3 regions of the Arthrobacter sp. FX8 genome follow, and region 2 is predicted to be linked to each of the others. Evidence: riboswitches for the same ligand, from Rfam matches in the RefSeq annotation. Region 2 holds a riboswitch; each other region holds the start of a gene.

Region 1 (4,480 bases), 440 kb from region 2:
CTCGGTGGCCTCGACCAGTTCCACGGCGTCCGGCAGGAGGGTTTGTTCATCGGCGATGACCTCCAGTTTCACCCAGTCTGTTTCCAGGGCCTCCCGGGCCAGTTCCGCGGTAAGGACCGCGTCCCTGGCCGTGAAGCAGCCGGCCGTATTGGGCAGGACCCGGATTCCGTGATCCACCAGCAGCTGGAACAGCGAGCCGGTTTCAGCCGTGGAGTAGCGCCGCATGGCCACGGTGGTCAGTGCGGTGCCGGAGGCAAGGAGCGCCGCGCCCAGGCCATCGAGGCTGGGCGCTCCCCCGGTGCCCATGATGAGCCTGGAACCCAGCTCGACGCCGTCGATCACCAGGGCGTCGCCGGCACCGGCGTTTCCTGCAGGGTTGATGGTGCTGGTTTCGGTCATGGCGTCAGCCTCCCTGTACTGCTGTAACAAGTTCGATGTCGTCGCCGTCGGCGAGCGCGGTGGCGAACCATTGGCTGCGCGGCACCACATGGGCATTGTGCGCGACGGCGACGCCGAGTTTCCCGCCGTCGGTCGCCTGTCCGTTGTCCGCCAGCGGGCGTCCGGTGACCTCGCTGACCAGCGTGGTGATCGAAGCTCCGTCGGCCACCGTGTGCGGGTTTCCGTTAAGGGTGATGTTCACGCAGTCTCCTTGATGTGGGGGCTTGTTGCTGCCGTTGCCGGCCTGGAAAACCGGTCCGGGCTGAAGGGTCCCCAGCGGGGATCGGCCCTGCCGTCCAGCAGTTCCCTGCAGATGGCCGCCGCGGCGGGAGTGAGCAGGACTCCGTGCCGGAAGAACCCGGTGGCGATGATGAGTCCGGGGACGTGCCCGGCCTGTCCTCCCCCGGCGCCCGGAGCGGCCGGCACCCGGCCCAGGAGCGGCGCGTTGTCAGGGGTACCGGGGCGGGCGCGGGCGGTGCATTCCAGGAGTTCGAGTTCAGCGACGGCGGGCACCAGAGCCTGCGCATCCCGCAGCAGCTGGTAGACGCCGCCGGCACTCACGGCATCGGAGAGGGCGTCCTCCCGCTGCGTAGCTCCGATCACCACGGTCCCGTCCTGCCTGGGAACGATGTACACGGGGATGCCGTGGACCAGGCCGCGCACCGTTGACGTCACCAAGGGCTGAAGGTGGCGGGGAACGGCAAGGCGCAGGATATCCCCGTGCACGGGCCGCAGCGGCAGCTCAAGGCCGTCCGGCAGGCCGTCAAGCGCCCCCGCCTGCAGGCCATTGGCCACCACGGTCTCCGTTGCCAGCACCGTGCCGCCGCCGGCCAGGCGGACCCCGGAAACCGTTCCGCCCTCCCACAGCAGCCCGGCTGCCCGCTCCGGCACGGCAAAACCTTCCACTGCCCCGGCAACCGCCAGCTGGGGCTGCTCCTGCGCCGCGCCGGCCAGGGCCAGCCGCAAGGCGGCCACCAGGCGCCGGGGATCCACCTGGTGGTCCGCCGGGGTATCAAGTGCGCACGCAATGGCCGGGCTGAGCAGCGGCTCACGCTTCCGGGCCTCCCGCACGGTCAGGGGTTCCACCGCCAGCCCGTTGGCCTGCTGGACTGTGCGCAGGTCCATCAGCGCCCGGCGGTCGGCCGCGTCGGCACCCACGGCGAGGGTCGGCGTCGTCAGGTATCCGGAATCCGCGCCCGTTGCCCTGCCCAGCCCGGCGGCGAACCCGGGCCAGCGCGATGATGCGTCAAGCATCAGTTCCAGGAGCTCTTCCTCCTGGTAATGCAGTTCGCTGACGGGAGCCAGCATGCCGGCCGCCGCCCAGCTGGCGCCGGTACCGGGCGCGTCATCAATGAGGACCACCGAGCGCCCGGAACGCTGCGCCTCCCAGGCAATGCCGTGCCCCACCACTCCCCCGCCGATGACGGCAACGTCGGCCCGGAGGGTGGAGGGAATGGAGCTGCGGGCGGACCCGGGGTGATGGGTGAAGGGGGTACGCATGTGGGTTCCTTCCCTACGCCGGCATTAACCGGATCAGGTCAAGCGGTCGGCTCTGACGCCCTCTCAGCCCGGCGCTTTGTGACAGCCGCCGCGGGCTCCCGCAGTACCAGCCCAGTTTAGAGGAACTAGGCTTGCACGCATGAATGTGTCCACCCCATCCTTTCCCGCCGGCCACCACGCTCCAGCCACCGAAGTCGTCAATTCACGGGACAACGACGCCCTGAAGGCAGCCCGCCTGTACCTCTGCACCGATGCGCGCCGGGACCGCGGCGACTTCGCGGAGTTCGTTGACGCCGCGTTCGCCGGTGGCGTGGACATCATCCAGCTGCGCGACAAGACCATCGAGGCGGCCGAGGAACTGGACCTCCTGGCGGTGCTGAAGGAATCCGCGGTACGGCACGGAAAGCTGTGGGCGGTCAATGACCGTGCGGACATCGCCGTCCTCTCCGGGGCACCGGTGTTCCACATCGGCCAGAAGGACCTGCCGCTGGCGGCGGCGCGCACGCTGGTCAACGGCAACGCCGCCATCGGGCTCTCCAGCCACACCACCGGGCAGGTGGACGCCGCCCTGGCAGCAACTGCCGGACCAGCCGGGCTGGACTACTTCTGCGTGGGTCCGGTCTGGGCAACCCCCACCAAACCCGGCAGGTCCGCCGTGGGCACTGACCTGGTGAAGTATGCCGCCGAGGCCTCACGGCAGGCGGCGGACCCCGTGCCCTGGTTCGCCATTGGCGGCATTGACCACGGAAACGTCCACCAGGTGGCGGAAGCCGGTGCGCGCAGGATCGTGGTGGTGCGCGCCATCACCGAGGCCTCCGATCCCGCCGCCGCTGCCGCCTCCCTCCTCGACGCATTGGACGCCGCCGCCTGATGCCATATCGGCGGACTTGGAGCTACGCTGACTTTTGTGTCACATCATCGGCTGGCTCCAAACGTCCATGACCACAGGAACGCCCTGGAAGAGGCGTTGGGCCTGCTGCGCACCGAACTTGAACTGCCGGGACCGTACCCGGCTGAGGCAGTGGCGGATGCCCGGGCCGCTGTGGCAGCGCTGAAGCTTCCGTCCTACGACCTGACCGCCGTCCAGTTCGTGACCATCGATCCGGCCTCCTCCACGGACCTGGACCAGGCGGTGTTCATCGAACCGGACGGGAACGGCTACCGGGTAATGTACGCGATCGCCGATGTGCCGGCGTTTGTTGCGCCGGGAGGTCCCCTGGACGCCGAGACCCGGCGCCGCGGCCAGACGTTCTACGCTCCGGACGGCCGGATTCCGCTGCACCCGGAAGTGATCAGCGAGGGGGCAGGAAGCCTGCTGCCGGGCCAGGATTGTTCGGCTTTCGTATGGGACTTCACGCTCGACGGCGACGCAACGGTTGTGTCGGTGGGCGTCAGGCGGGCGCGGGTCCGCAGCCGCGACAAGCTCAGCTACAAGGGTGCGCAGGAAGACCTCGACGCCGGGACGGCCTCGCCGGTGCTGCGGCTCCTCCGCGAGGTGGGCCTGAAGCGGGTGGCCCTGGAGCGGGAACGCGGCGGGGCCAGCCTCAACATGCCCGAGCAGGAAATTGTCCAGCTGCCCGACGGCGGCTACCGCATTGCTGCCGTACCGCAGCTTCCCGTGGAGGACTGGAACGCGCAGATTTCCCTGATGACCGGGATGGCCGCCGCGCAGCTCATGCTGGAGGGCAAGGTGGGAATCCTGCGCACCATGCCCGCCCCGGACGAACGGTCGCTGAAGCATTTCCGGCTGCAGACCGAGGTGCTGGGCAGGCCCTGGGACGGTGAAGTCAGCTACGGCGAATACCTGCGTTCCCTGGATCCCACCGATCCCCGCCAGCTGGCCATCATGCATTCCGCCGGCATGCTGTTCCGGGGCGCCTCCTATACCGCCTTTGACGGAACGGTCCCCGAGGACGGCGTGCAGTCTGCCATCGGCGCGGCCTATGCCCACACCACCGCGCCGCTCCGCCGCCTGGTGGACCGCTTTGTGCTGGTGATCTGCGAGGCCCTCAGCAATGGCGGGGATGTTCCGGACTGGGCGCGGGAAGCCCTGCCGCTCCTGCCGGGCATCATGGCCGGATCGGACCAGCTCGCGTCCAGGATGGAACGACTGGCCCTGGACACCGTTGAGGCCGCGCTGCTGCTGAACCACATCGGGCAGGAGTTCGATGCGATCGTGATTTCCGGCTCCCGGCCGCAAAACGGAAACGGGAATGGAAACGGGACCGGGACGGTGAAAAACGGCAACGGGAAGAACGGAAACGGCACCGGAAGTTCGGGCATCATCCAGATTGCCGAGCCCGCGGTCACTGCCCGGTGCGCCGGCGAGCTGGAGTCGGGTACCAAGGTCCGGGTCCGGCTGGTTTCCTCGGACATCACCACCCGCGAGATCCATTTCGAGCTGATCCCGTAAGCGGCGGCGGCCGCGGCAGGCGGGCCGAAACGTGTTTCTGCGACCTTGCAGCTAGACTGAGAGGGTAGAAATGGATGCCCGGTCGTTGATTTCCTTGATTTGAAACCAACAAGCCCGCCCCTACGCGAT
Region 2 (4,480 bases):
ACCCGCCTTGAGGCCAAGAAGCAGCGCCGCCGCGAATCCCGCGACACCGGCCGCCGCCGCACCGTCATCACCGAGGCCGAGTTCCTGGCCCGCCGCGAATCCGTGGACCGGCAGATGATCGTACGCCAGCGCGACGACAGAATCCAGATCGCCGTCCTTGAAGACGGTGTCCTGGCCGAGCATTTCGTATCCAAGACCCAGCAGGACTCGCTCATCGGCAACGTCTACCTGGGCAAGGTCCAGAACGTGCTGCCGTCAATGGAAGCTGCGTTCGTGGACATCGGGCGTGGCCGCAACGCCGTGCTGTACGCCGGTGAGGTCAACTGGGAAGCCGTCAACCTCGAAGGCAAGCAGCGCCGCATCGAGAACGCGCTCAAATCCGGCGACACCGTCCTGGTCCAGGTGACCAAGGATCCCGTCGGCCACAAGGGCGCCCGGCTGACCAGCCAGATCTCCCTTCCCGGCCGCTACCTGGTCTACGTGCCCGGCGGCTCCATGACCGGCATCTCCCGCAAGCTGCCCGACGTCGAACGCAACCGCCTCAAGCGCATCCTCAAGGACCGCCTGCCCGAGCACGCCGGCGTCATCGTCCGGACCGCCGCGGAAGGTGCCTCGGAAGAGGAACTGACGCACGACATCAACCGCCTGCGCGCCCAGTGGGAAGGCATCGAAAGCCAGTCCCAGTCCACCAAGATCCTGGCCCCGGAGCTGCTGTACGGCGAACCGGACCTGACCATCAAGGTGGTCCGGGACGTCTTCAACGAGGACTTCTCCAAACTGATCGTCTCCGGTGAGGAGGCCTGGGACACCATCGAGGCCTACGTCACGTACGTGGCGCCGGACCTGGTGGGCCGCCTCGAGAAGTGGACCAAGGACCAGGACATCTTCTCCGCCTGGCGCATCGACGAGCAGATCCACAAGGCCCTTGAGCGGAAGGTGTTCCTGCCCTCCGGCGGCTCCCTGGTCATCGACCGCACCGAGGCCATGACCGTGGTGGACGTCAACACCGGCAAGTTCACCGGCAGCGGCGGCAACCTCGAGGAAACCGTCACCAAGAACAACCTGGAAGCTGCCGAGGAAGTGGTGCGCCAGCTGCGGCTGCGCGACATCGGCGGCATCATCGTGATCGACTTCATCGACATGGTGCTCGAATCCAACCGCGACCTGGTCCTGCGCCGCCTGGTGGAATGCCTGGGCCGCGACCGGACCAAGCACCAGGTTGCCGAGGTCACGTCGCTGGGCCTGGTCCAGATGACCCGCAAGCGCATGGGGACGGGCCTGCTGGAAGTCTTCGGCGAGCAGTGTGAGGCCTGCGCCGGCCGGGGCGTAGTGACGCACGACGATCCCGTGGAGCACCGCCGCGCCAACATTGTGGCGGCCGAGCACCACGTCCAGCGCGCCGACAGCCGCCCCGAAGCCCGCGGGGAAGCCCACCGCCCCGAAGGGCAGCGGGCCGATGGCGGCCAGCCCGGAGTCCGTCCCGAGCGCAAACGGCGGCGGGGACGCGGCGGCCAGCAGCCCGAGGCTGCCCCGGCGCCTGCTGTCCACGTCCACACCGTCCTTCCGGACCCCACAGACGCAGAGCGGCACGCAAAGGCAGAGGCCACCCGGCTTGCCCTGGCGAACATCGCGGCTGCCGCCCATGCGGCCCACCTGCATGACGATGAGGTGGCAGCCACCCGGCAGGCACCGTCCGCCGAGCCTGCGCAGGCCCCTATTGAAGAGAAGCACGACGCCGATGGCCCGGCACGCCCCGCAGCTGTCCTGACCTTCGGCGGCGAGGAAGTCCCGCTTCCCTTCGTGGAGCACGCTGAGGACCAGCATCCCAGGCCCGCCCTCACGCTGGACCGGCTCGCGGAAGCCTTTGCCCACCTCGGCCAGCCGGCTTCCCCCGTGGAGAACGCGCCCGCCAAGGCCGCAGACACGGTGAAGCCGGCCGAACAGTCAGCGCCCAAACAGTCGGTGCCCGAACAGCAGCCCGGCGGGGGAGCGGAGGCGCGTGCCGCCGTGGAAGCTCCGGCGGAAAAGGACTACTCCGACCACACGCTGGAGCAGTCCCGGCAACGCAGGCCGCGGCGCCACCGCGCTGCCAGCCGTGCCCAGGGTGCCGCAAATGAAACCGTTGTCCAGCACCACGAGAACGTCCAGGCGACAGGCGCGGGGCACTCGCACGCAGCCAAGGCCCCGGACACCGCCAAAGCACAGCCCGCTGCGGCGGAGCCCGGCAAGCCGGCAGGGGAACCGATCATCCTCGGCGTCGGCGTCCCCGCCTCGGAGCTCTAAGCCAGGGCGCAGCCAACGCGCCACCCAGGAAGTCCCCGTCGTGCGGACTGTTCCCCCATGAATCCAGGGGGAACAGTCCACGGGCGGGGACTTCCTGCATGCGCGGGTGCTGTCACCTTTCCGCCGGGTACGCCCCAGCGGCTACTCTGGAACCCGACACGGGGTGCCGCGCAGAAGGCCGGCTGAGATCCACACCCGTTGAACCTGTCCGGCTAGTACCGGCGAAGGGATGTCTGTTGTCTTCGACCCTCTCCATGCCCCTGCCCACAGCGTCCGGCGTGGCCCCCGCGCTGCCTGGGGGCCGCGATGTCCCGCGCGTCCTCTCCATTGCAGGCTCCGACCCGTCCGGCGGGGCCGGGATCCAGGCGGACCTCAAAAGCATTGCCGCCCATGGCGGATACGGCATGGCCGCGATCACGGCACTCACGGCGCAAAACACCCGGGGCGTGCAGTCCGTCCACGTCCCGCCGGCCGGCTTCCTGGCCCAGCAGCTGGACGCGGTCAGTGACGACATCAGCATCGACGCCGTCAAGATCGGCATGCTGGGCGACGAGTCGGTGATCCGCACTGTCCGCCAGTGGCTCGGAAAGGCCCGTCCCGCCGTCGTGGTCCTGGACCCCGTCATGGTGGCCACCAGCGGCGACAGGCTGCTGAAAGAATCCGCCGAAGCCGCGCTCCGGGAACTGCTGCCCCTTGCCCACCTCATCACCCCCAACCTTCCCGAGCTCGCGCTGCTGCTGGGCACGGAGCCGGCGAAGGACTGGGACACCGCGCTGGACCAGGGCAGGCGCCTGGCGGAAGCCACCGGAGCCACCGTGCTGGTCAAGGGTGGCCACCTTTCAGGCCTCGACTGCCCGGATGCGCTGGTCAACACTTCGGGCCTCCTGGGGCCGGACGTGGTGGAAGTGCAGGGGAAGCGGGTTTCCACGCGGAACAGCCACGGGACGGGCTGTTCCCTGTCCTCTGCCATGGCAACAGTCCAGGCCCGTTTGGGCAATTGGGAGGCATCACTGCGAACGGTCAAGCCCTGGCTGGCCGGCGCACTTGAGAACTCCGGCCAATTGGAGGTGGGCCAGGGGAACGGCCCCGTACACCACTTCCACCACGTGCGGCCGGTCCTGGAGGAGGGCGGCTTCGCGGCCCGGTTGTGGTCGGAAGCCCAACAGGACCTGGCGGACATCTACGCACTGGACTTCATCCACGGCCTGGCGTCCGGAGACCTTCCGGAGAAGGACTTTGCCTACTACCTGGCGCAGGATGCCCTCTACCTGAACGGCTACTCCAGGGTGCTGGCACGGGCCAGCGCGCTGGCCCCCTCGGAGGCCGAGCAGCTTTTCTGGGCCGGATCCGCGCAGCAGTGCCTTGAGGTGGAATCGGAACTCCACCGCTCGTGGCTCAGCACCCGCCCGGCCCCGAAGGGCCTGGGCCCCGTCACCAAGTCATACGTGGACCACCTCACGGCAGCGTCGGCGTCGGGCAGCTATGCCGTCCTCGCCGCCGCCGTGCTTCCCTGCTTCTGGCTCTACGCCGAAGTCGGCGGGAAGCTCCACGCCCGGTTCCTGGCCTCGGGCGAACCGGACGGCCATGCCTACGCGGCCTGGCTCCGGACGTACGCCGACGAGGGCTTCGCCGAAGCAACCCGCAAAGCCATCGCCATCGTGGATGCAGCCGGACGGACCGCGCCGGACCATGAGAGGGCGGCGATGGTGACGGCGTTCAAGCAGTCCTGCCGCCTGGAAGTGGAGTTCTTCGACGCGCCGAGGCTGCATTCCTGACCCCCGCGGGCCGGGCCCGGCTATGATGGTGGAGCACGGTTGCGGCGGTTCCTGCCGGGCTGTGGTTACTACCACAGCCGGCCCGCCTGAACCAGCCTCATTTGCGGCCGAAGATGGATTTAGCGTATTCTTGATCTTCGGTGCTTACGCCAACACTTGGGTTACGACCCCACGGCGTTGAGGCACAGCGAGAAACCAAGCTTTTAGCAAGTCGGTTCCGCACGCAAATTTTGTAATAAACGTCGAGAGAAGTGAGTTCCCAAGTGGTGTACGCGATTGTCCGCGCAGGCGGCCGCCAAGAGAAGGTTTCCGTTGGAGACTTCGTTACCCTGAACCGCGTCGCCGGTGGAGCCGGCAGCACCATTGAGCTGCCCGCACTGCTCCTGGTTGATGGTGACAAGGTCACCTCCGCCGCCGCTGAC
Region 3 (4,480 bases), 1.6 Mb from region 2:
GCGCCGAACCCGTGCCGGCGGAATCCGTTGCCGTAGAACCGGTTGGGCTGGGAGGAGGTCATCTCGTAGATCGCCAGGTGGCCGGTGATGGCACCCCGGAGCCGCCGGTTCAGGCCGCACAGCGACATGAGGTTGACGGACGCGAGGGAGACGGCGGGGACGGCATCCACGTACGCGCCGTAGCTGACGTCGAGGCCCAAACCGCGCATGGTCCGGGCGAACAGCGCGCTGTGCATGCGCTCGGGGCGGCCGCCGCCGTATTCATCCGCCTGGATTTCCACCAGGGCCGCCTTGGGCCGTCCGCTGAGCCGCGGAATGGCCCACGTGTGCGGGTCGGCTTCCTTCAGCTGGTACATGGACTTGTGGATCAGGAACTCCCGGAGCTGGTCCAGGCCCGCCTTCCTGGCGACGTAGCGGGAGACGCTGGGCCCGGTGTCCGTGGCTGCGAGGCCGAACAGGACGTCGGCTACCTGGTCGCTGGTCAGGGCACCGGCAGGCAGTTCGAAGTCTGCGGCGGCCCGGTGCGCGGCGGCACGGAGGGCTGCCTCAAACGGTGCCTCGACCAGCTGCCGGACCCGGATTAACGCCGGCTCCCACTCCCAGTCGTCGGAGACGCCGGCCAGGCCGGAATAGTGGAGCTCGTAGAGGCAGAAGAGGGCCAGCTGGATGTCCTCGTCGCCGATGATGTCACTAGTGCCGGCCACCTGCCCTGCCGCCAGGTGGTACAGCCCGTCCAGCCCCGTCCCGGCTTCGGCCGGAGCCTGCGCAAGGAGTGCGAACAGGGCGTTGCTGAGGGGGCCTCTGGATTCCGGGATTCTCATGGTGCTCCTTGGTCTGCCGCGCTGGTGACGGGAACGAACGCGGGACCGCCCATGGTGACTCCCATGCCCTGTCCTCCTCGAAACCCGCGAACCAATATAGTAAGCATGATTACTAATAAAAGCTAAGCAGGCTTCCTGTTGGCTGCAGGTCAACCGGCGCCTAATCCCGCAGCGACGACCCCAGGATGTCGCGCAGCGCCTCAACCACCAGGTCATGGTCCTGCAGCTGCGGCAACCCGGAGACGGCGACCGTGGCCACGGCGCCCACGCCGGTGACGTAGATCGGAAAGGCGCCGCCATGGGCTGCATACCGGGATTGGTCGAACCAGGCGTTGTCCTCGATCCGGCCGCCGCCCAGCCGGCCCCGCAGCCCCACCAAAAGCGACGGCACCTCGTACCGGGCGGCAGTGCGCTGCTTGGCGCGGATCCAGTGCCCGTTGTCCGGCGTGGCGCCCGGGAGCGCGACGTGGAACAGGACCTGCTCGCCCTTGGTGATGTCGATGGCTATGGGAAGGGACCGCTCCTTGCCCAGCTCCACCAGGAGCAGGCCCAGGTTCAACGCGTCATCCAGCGAAAAGCCGGGGAACTGGAGCTCCCGGACCTCCGCCTCGATGCGGGCGATCGACGCTTCCAGCGACCCCTCCAGCTGGGCGTCGGCGGAATCAGGATCGAATCCGGTCACATCCGGTGGAATGGCGCTCATGGCCCTCAATCTACCCCCGCCAGGTGTAAACTTGACCACGCCCGGAAGGGCAGTTCAAAAGCCTTACCCATCCAAAAGCACCACTAATAACGACAGGGGAGCGCCGCCGTCGGACATCCTGGCACAAGCCGGGCACCGCAGGTGGGCGCTGAGAGTGCGGACAGCCGCAGACCCTCGAACCTGATCCGGTTAGTACCGGCGCAAGGGAGTCGAGTTCTCAAAGTGCCGCGGCTGCACGGCAACAGCCGTCAGCCGGGTCCACTTTCCCCTCCTGTTTCCCAGGAGGATCACATGAGTACTGCAGCAATCAAGAAGACCACCAGTAAGTCCTGGCGCGTCGTGGACATCGTGGTCGCCGCGCTGGTGGCCATTGCGGGCGGCGTCATTTTCTGGGCGTGGGACCAGGGAGCAGCCGCGCTTTCTGCCCCCATGAATGCCGCCTACCCGCCCCTGACCGGGCTGCTGGCGGGCGGCTGGATGATTCCCGGCGTGCTGGGAATGCTGATCATCCGCAAGCCCGGGGCCGCCCTGTTCTGTGAAACCGTGGCCGCCACCGGGGAACTCCTCATGGGTTCCCAGTACGGTGCCTCGGTCCTCTTCTCCGGCTTCATCCAGGGCCTCGGCGCGGAAATCATCTTCGCCATCTTCGTCTACCGCAAGTTCAACCTGCCCGTCTCCCTGCTGGCAGGCGCCGCGGCTGGATTCTTCTGCGGACTGAATGACTCGTTCGCACCGTGGGGCTGGAACATCGCCTACTCCGGTGCGGACAAGCTGGCGTACATCGTGCTGACCACCCTCTCCGGCGCCATTCTCGCCGGCGCCCTGTCCTGGCTGGCCACGCGCGGCCTGGCGCGTACGGGCGTGCTGAGCTCCTTCGCTTCGCGCAAGGCCGCCACGGAGCCTGTCTTCTCCTGATGGCACCAGCCCAGCGTGACGGCGGCACCGTCCGCCCTGCCGCCGTCACAGCCCGGGGCTGGGGGTGGCGGCACGCCGGCAGGGCCAAGCCTGCCGTCCATGCGCTTGACCTGGACATCAGCCCGGGGGAGCGGGTGCTCCTGCTCGGCCCCTCGGGTGCCGGGAAGTCCACGCTCCTGCACGCGCTCGCAGGGGTGCTGGGGGACATCAACGACGACGGCGGCGAGGCGGGGGACGCCGACGAGTCGGGTTCGCTGCTGGTTGACGGCGCCGTGCCCCGCGCCCAGCGCGGGCGCGCCGGACTTATGCAGCAGGACCCCGAGACGCAGGTGGTCCTGTCGCGGGTGGGGGACGACGTCGCCTTCGGTGCCGAAAACCTTGCCGTCCCACGGGAAGCAATCTGGGCGCGCGTGCACGAGGCGCTTGCCGACGTCGGACTGTCCCACCTGCCGCTGGACCACCCGACGTCGGCCCTGTCCGGCGGGCAAAAGCAGCGCCTGGCGCTGGCCGGCATCCTGGCCATGCGCCCGGGCCTGATCCTCCTGGATGAGCCAACCGCCAACCTGGACCCGGACGGCGTGCTGGAGGTCCGCGATGCCGTGGCGCGGTGCCTGGACAAGACCGGGGCCACGCTGGTGGTGGTGGAGCACCGGGTGTCCGTGTGGAAGGACCTGGTGGACCGGATCGTGGTCCTGCAGCCGGGCTCCGCCGCGGATCCTGCCGTACTCCTGGACGGGCCGCCGGACCGGGTGCTCACGGAGGCGCGGGCCATGCTGGCCGCCGCCGGTGTGTGGGTCCCCGGCTACGTCCCGGCAACCCGTGCCCGGGCGGTGGTCCCGGCCCCCGGCACGGGAAACCTCCTGCTCGCAGCCGAACAGTTGGCAGTCTCCCGCGAACGTCCCCGACGCAAGGGCTTAAGGAAGATCCCGCCGTCGCCGGTCCAGGAAGGCCTGGCCGCGCAGGTGCGCGCCGGGCAGGCGCTCGCCGTGACGGGTCCCAACGGCGCCGGTAAGTCCACTTTCGCCCTGACCCTGGCAGGGCTGCTGGAACCGGTGTCCGGAAAGGTCTCCGCCACCATGGACCTGAGCCGCGGTGCCGGCATTGACCCGTACCGGTGGAAGGCGGATCAGCTGATTTCCCGAGTGGGGACGGTGTTCCAGGAGCCGGAGCACCAGTTCGTGACCGGCAAGGTGCTTGACGAACTGCTGTTCGGCCCCCGGCACCTGGGCCACGGCGGGGATCGGGTGGACGAACTGCTGGAGCGGCTGCGGCTCACCGCGCTGGTGGACGCCAACCCCTACACGCTCTCCGGTGGCGAGAAGCGGCGGCTGTCCGTGGCCACCGTCCTTGCCGCCAGCCCGCAGGTCCTGGTCCTGGATGAACCCACGTTCGGGCAGGACGCCAACACCTGGGCCGAGCTGGCGTCCTTCCTGTCCGAGCTCCTGGATGCCGGCACTGCCGTGGTGTCCGTGACCCATGACGCCGAATTCACCCAGGCCTTGGGCGGGGCCGAACTGCGGATGGCCGCGGCGGAAGCGGTGGCGCCATGAGGCAGCAACTCACCCTGGGCGGCAACCATGCCCTCCTGGTCCGCGCCAATCCACTAAGCAAGTTCGCTGCCGTCCTGCTGATCACCGCCGTCCTGGCGCTGTCCATCGACTGGGTTTCGGCGTCCGTGGCCCTGGTCTTTGAGCTTCTGCTCTTTCCCCTGGCCGGGCTCACCCTGTCCCTGCTGTGGCAGCGCGGCTGGCCGCTGATCCTTGCCGCTGCCGTGGGGGCTGGAGCACCTCCATCCTGGCCCCGGACAGCGGCCGGATCCTGCTCGACGCCGGGATCTGGTCCATGAGCGAAGGTTCCCTGCAGCTGGGCATCGGCTTCCTCCTGCGCGGCTTTGCGATCGCCCTTCCGGCCGTGCTCCTGATGAGCTGCACCGATCCCACGGACCTTGCCGACGCGCTGGCGCAGAAGGCGCGCCTGCCGCACCGCTTTGTCCTGGGAACGCTCGCCGCGATGCGCCTGGTGGGGCTCATGGCTGAAGAAT

The links. Region 2 has a riboswitch for thiamine pyrophosphate ahead of thiD (bifunctional hydroxymethylpyrimidine kinase/phosphomethylpyrimidine kinase). Riboswitches for the same ligand answer to the same signal wherever they lie in the genome.
Region 1: linked by a shared signal. The riboswitch ahead of thiO (glycine oxidase ThiO) and the one ahead of thiD (bifunctional hydroxymethylpyrimidine kinase/phosphomethylpyrimidine kinase) in region 2 are both predicted to bind thiamine pyrophosphate.
Region 3: linked by a shared signal. The riboswitch ahead of OUO20_RS15770 (ECF transporter S component) and the one ahead of thiD (bifunctional hydroxymethylpyrimidine kinase/phosphomethylpyrimidine kinase) in region 2 are both predicted to bind thiamine pyrophosphate.

The regions. Positions count from the first base shown of each region.
Region 1 covers NZ_CP113505.1:2,240,266-2,244,745, forward strand. The annotation lists gene OUO20_RS10230 (thiazole synthase) at 1-399, opposite strand, end outside; gene thiS (sulfur carrier protein ThiS) at 404-640, opposite strand; gene thiO (glycine oxidase ThiO) at 637-1,938, opposite strand; TPP riboswitch at 1,932-2,050, opposite strand; gene thiE (thiamine phosphate synthase) at 2,078-2,809, shown strand; gene OUO20_RS10250 (RNB domain-containing ribonuclease) at 2,846-4,351, shown strand.
Region 2 covers NZ_CP113505.1:1,802,956-1,807,435, reverse strand. The annotation lists gene OUO20_RS08250 (ribonuclease E/G) at 1-2,283, shown strand, start outside; TPP riboswitch at 2,433-2,530, shown strand; gene thiD (bifunctional hydroxymethylpyrimidine kinase/phosphomethylpyrimidine kinase) at 2,538-4,058, shown strand; gene rplU (50S ribosomal protein L21) at 4,322-4,480, shown strand, end outside.
Region 3 covers NZ_CP113505.1:3,367,019-3,371,498, reverse strand. The annotation lists gene OUO20_RS15780 (iron-containing redox enzyme family protein) at 1-821, opposite strand, end outside; gene OUO20_RS15775 (heme-degrading domain-containing protein) at 982-1,524, opposite strand; TPP riboswitch at 1,609-1,749, shown strand; gene OUO20_RS15770 (ECF transporter S component) at 1,816-2,439, shown strand; gene OUO20_RS15765 (ABC transporter ATP-binding protein) at 2,439-3,989, shown strand; partial or broken gene OUO20_RS15760 (energy-coupling factor transporter transmembrane component T family protein) at 3,986-4,480, shown strand, end outside.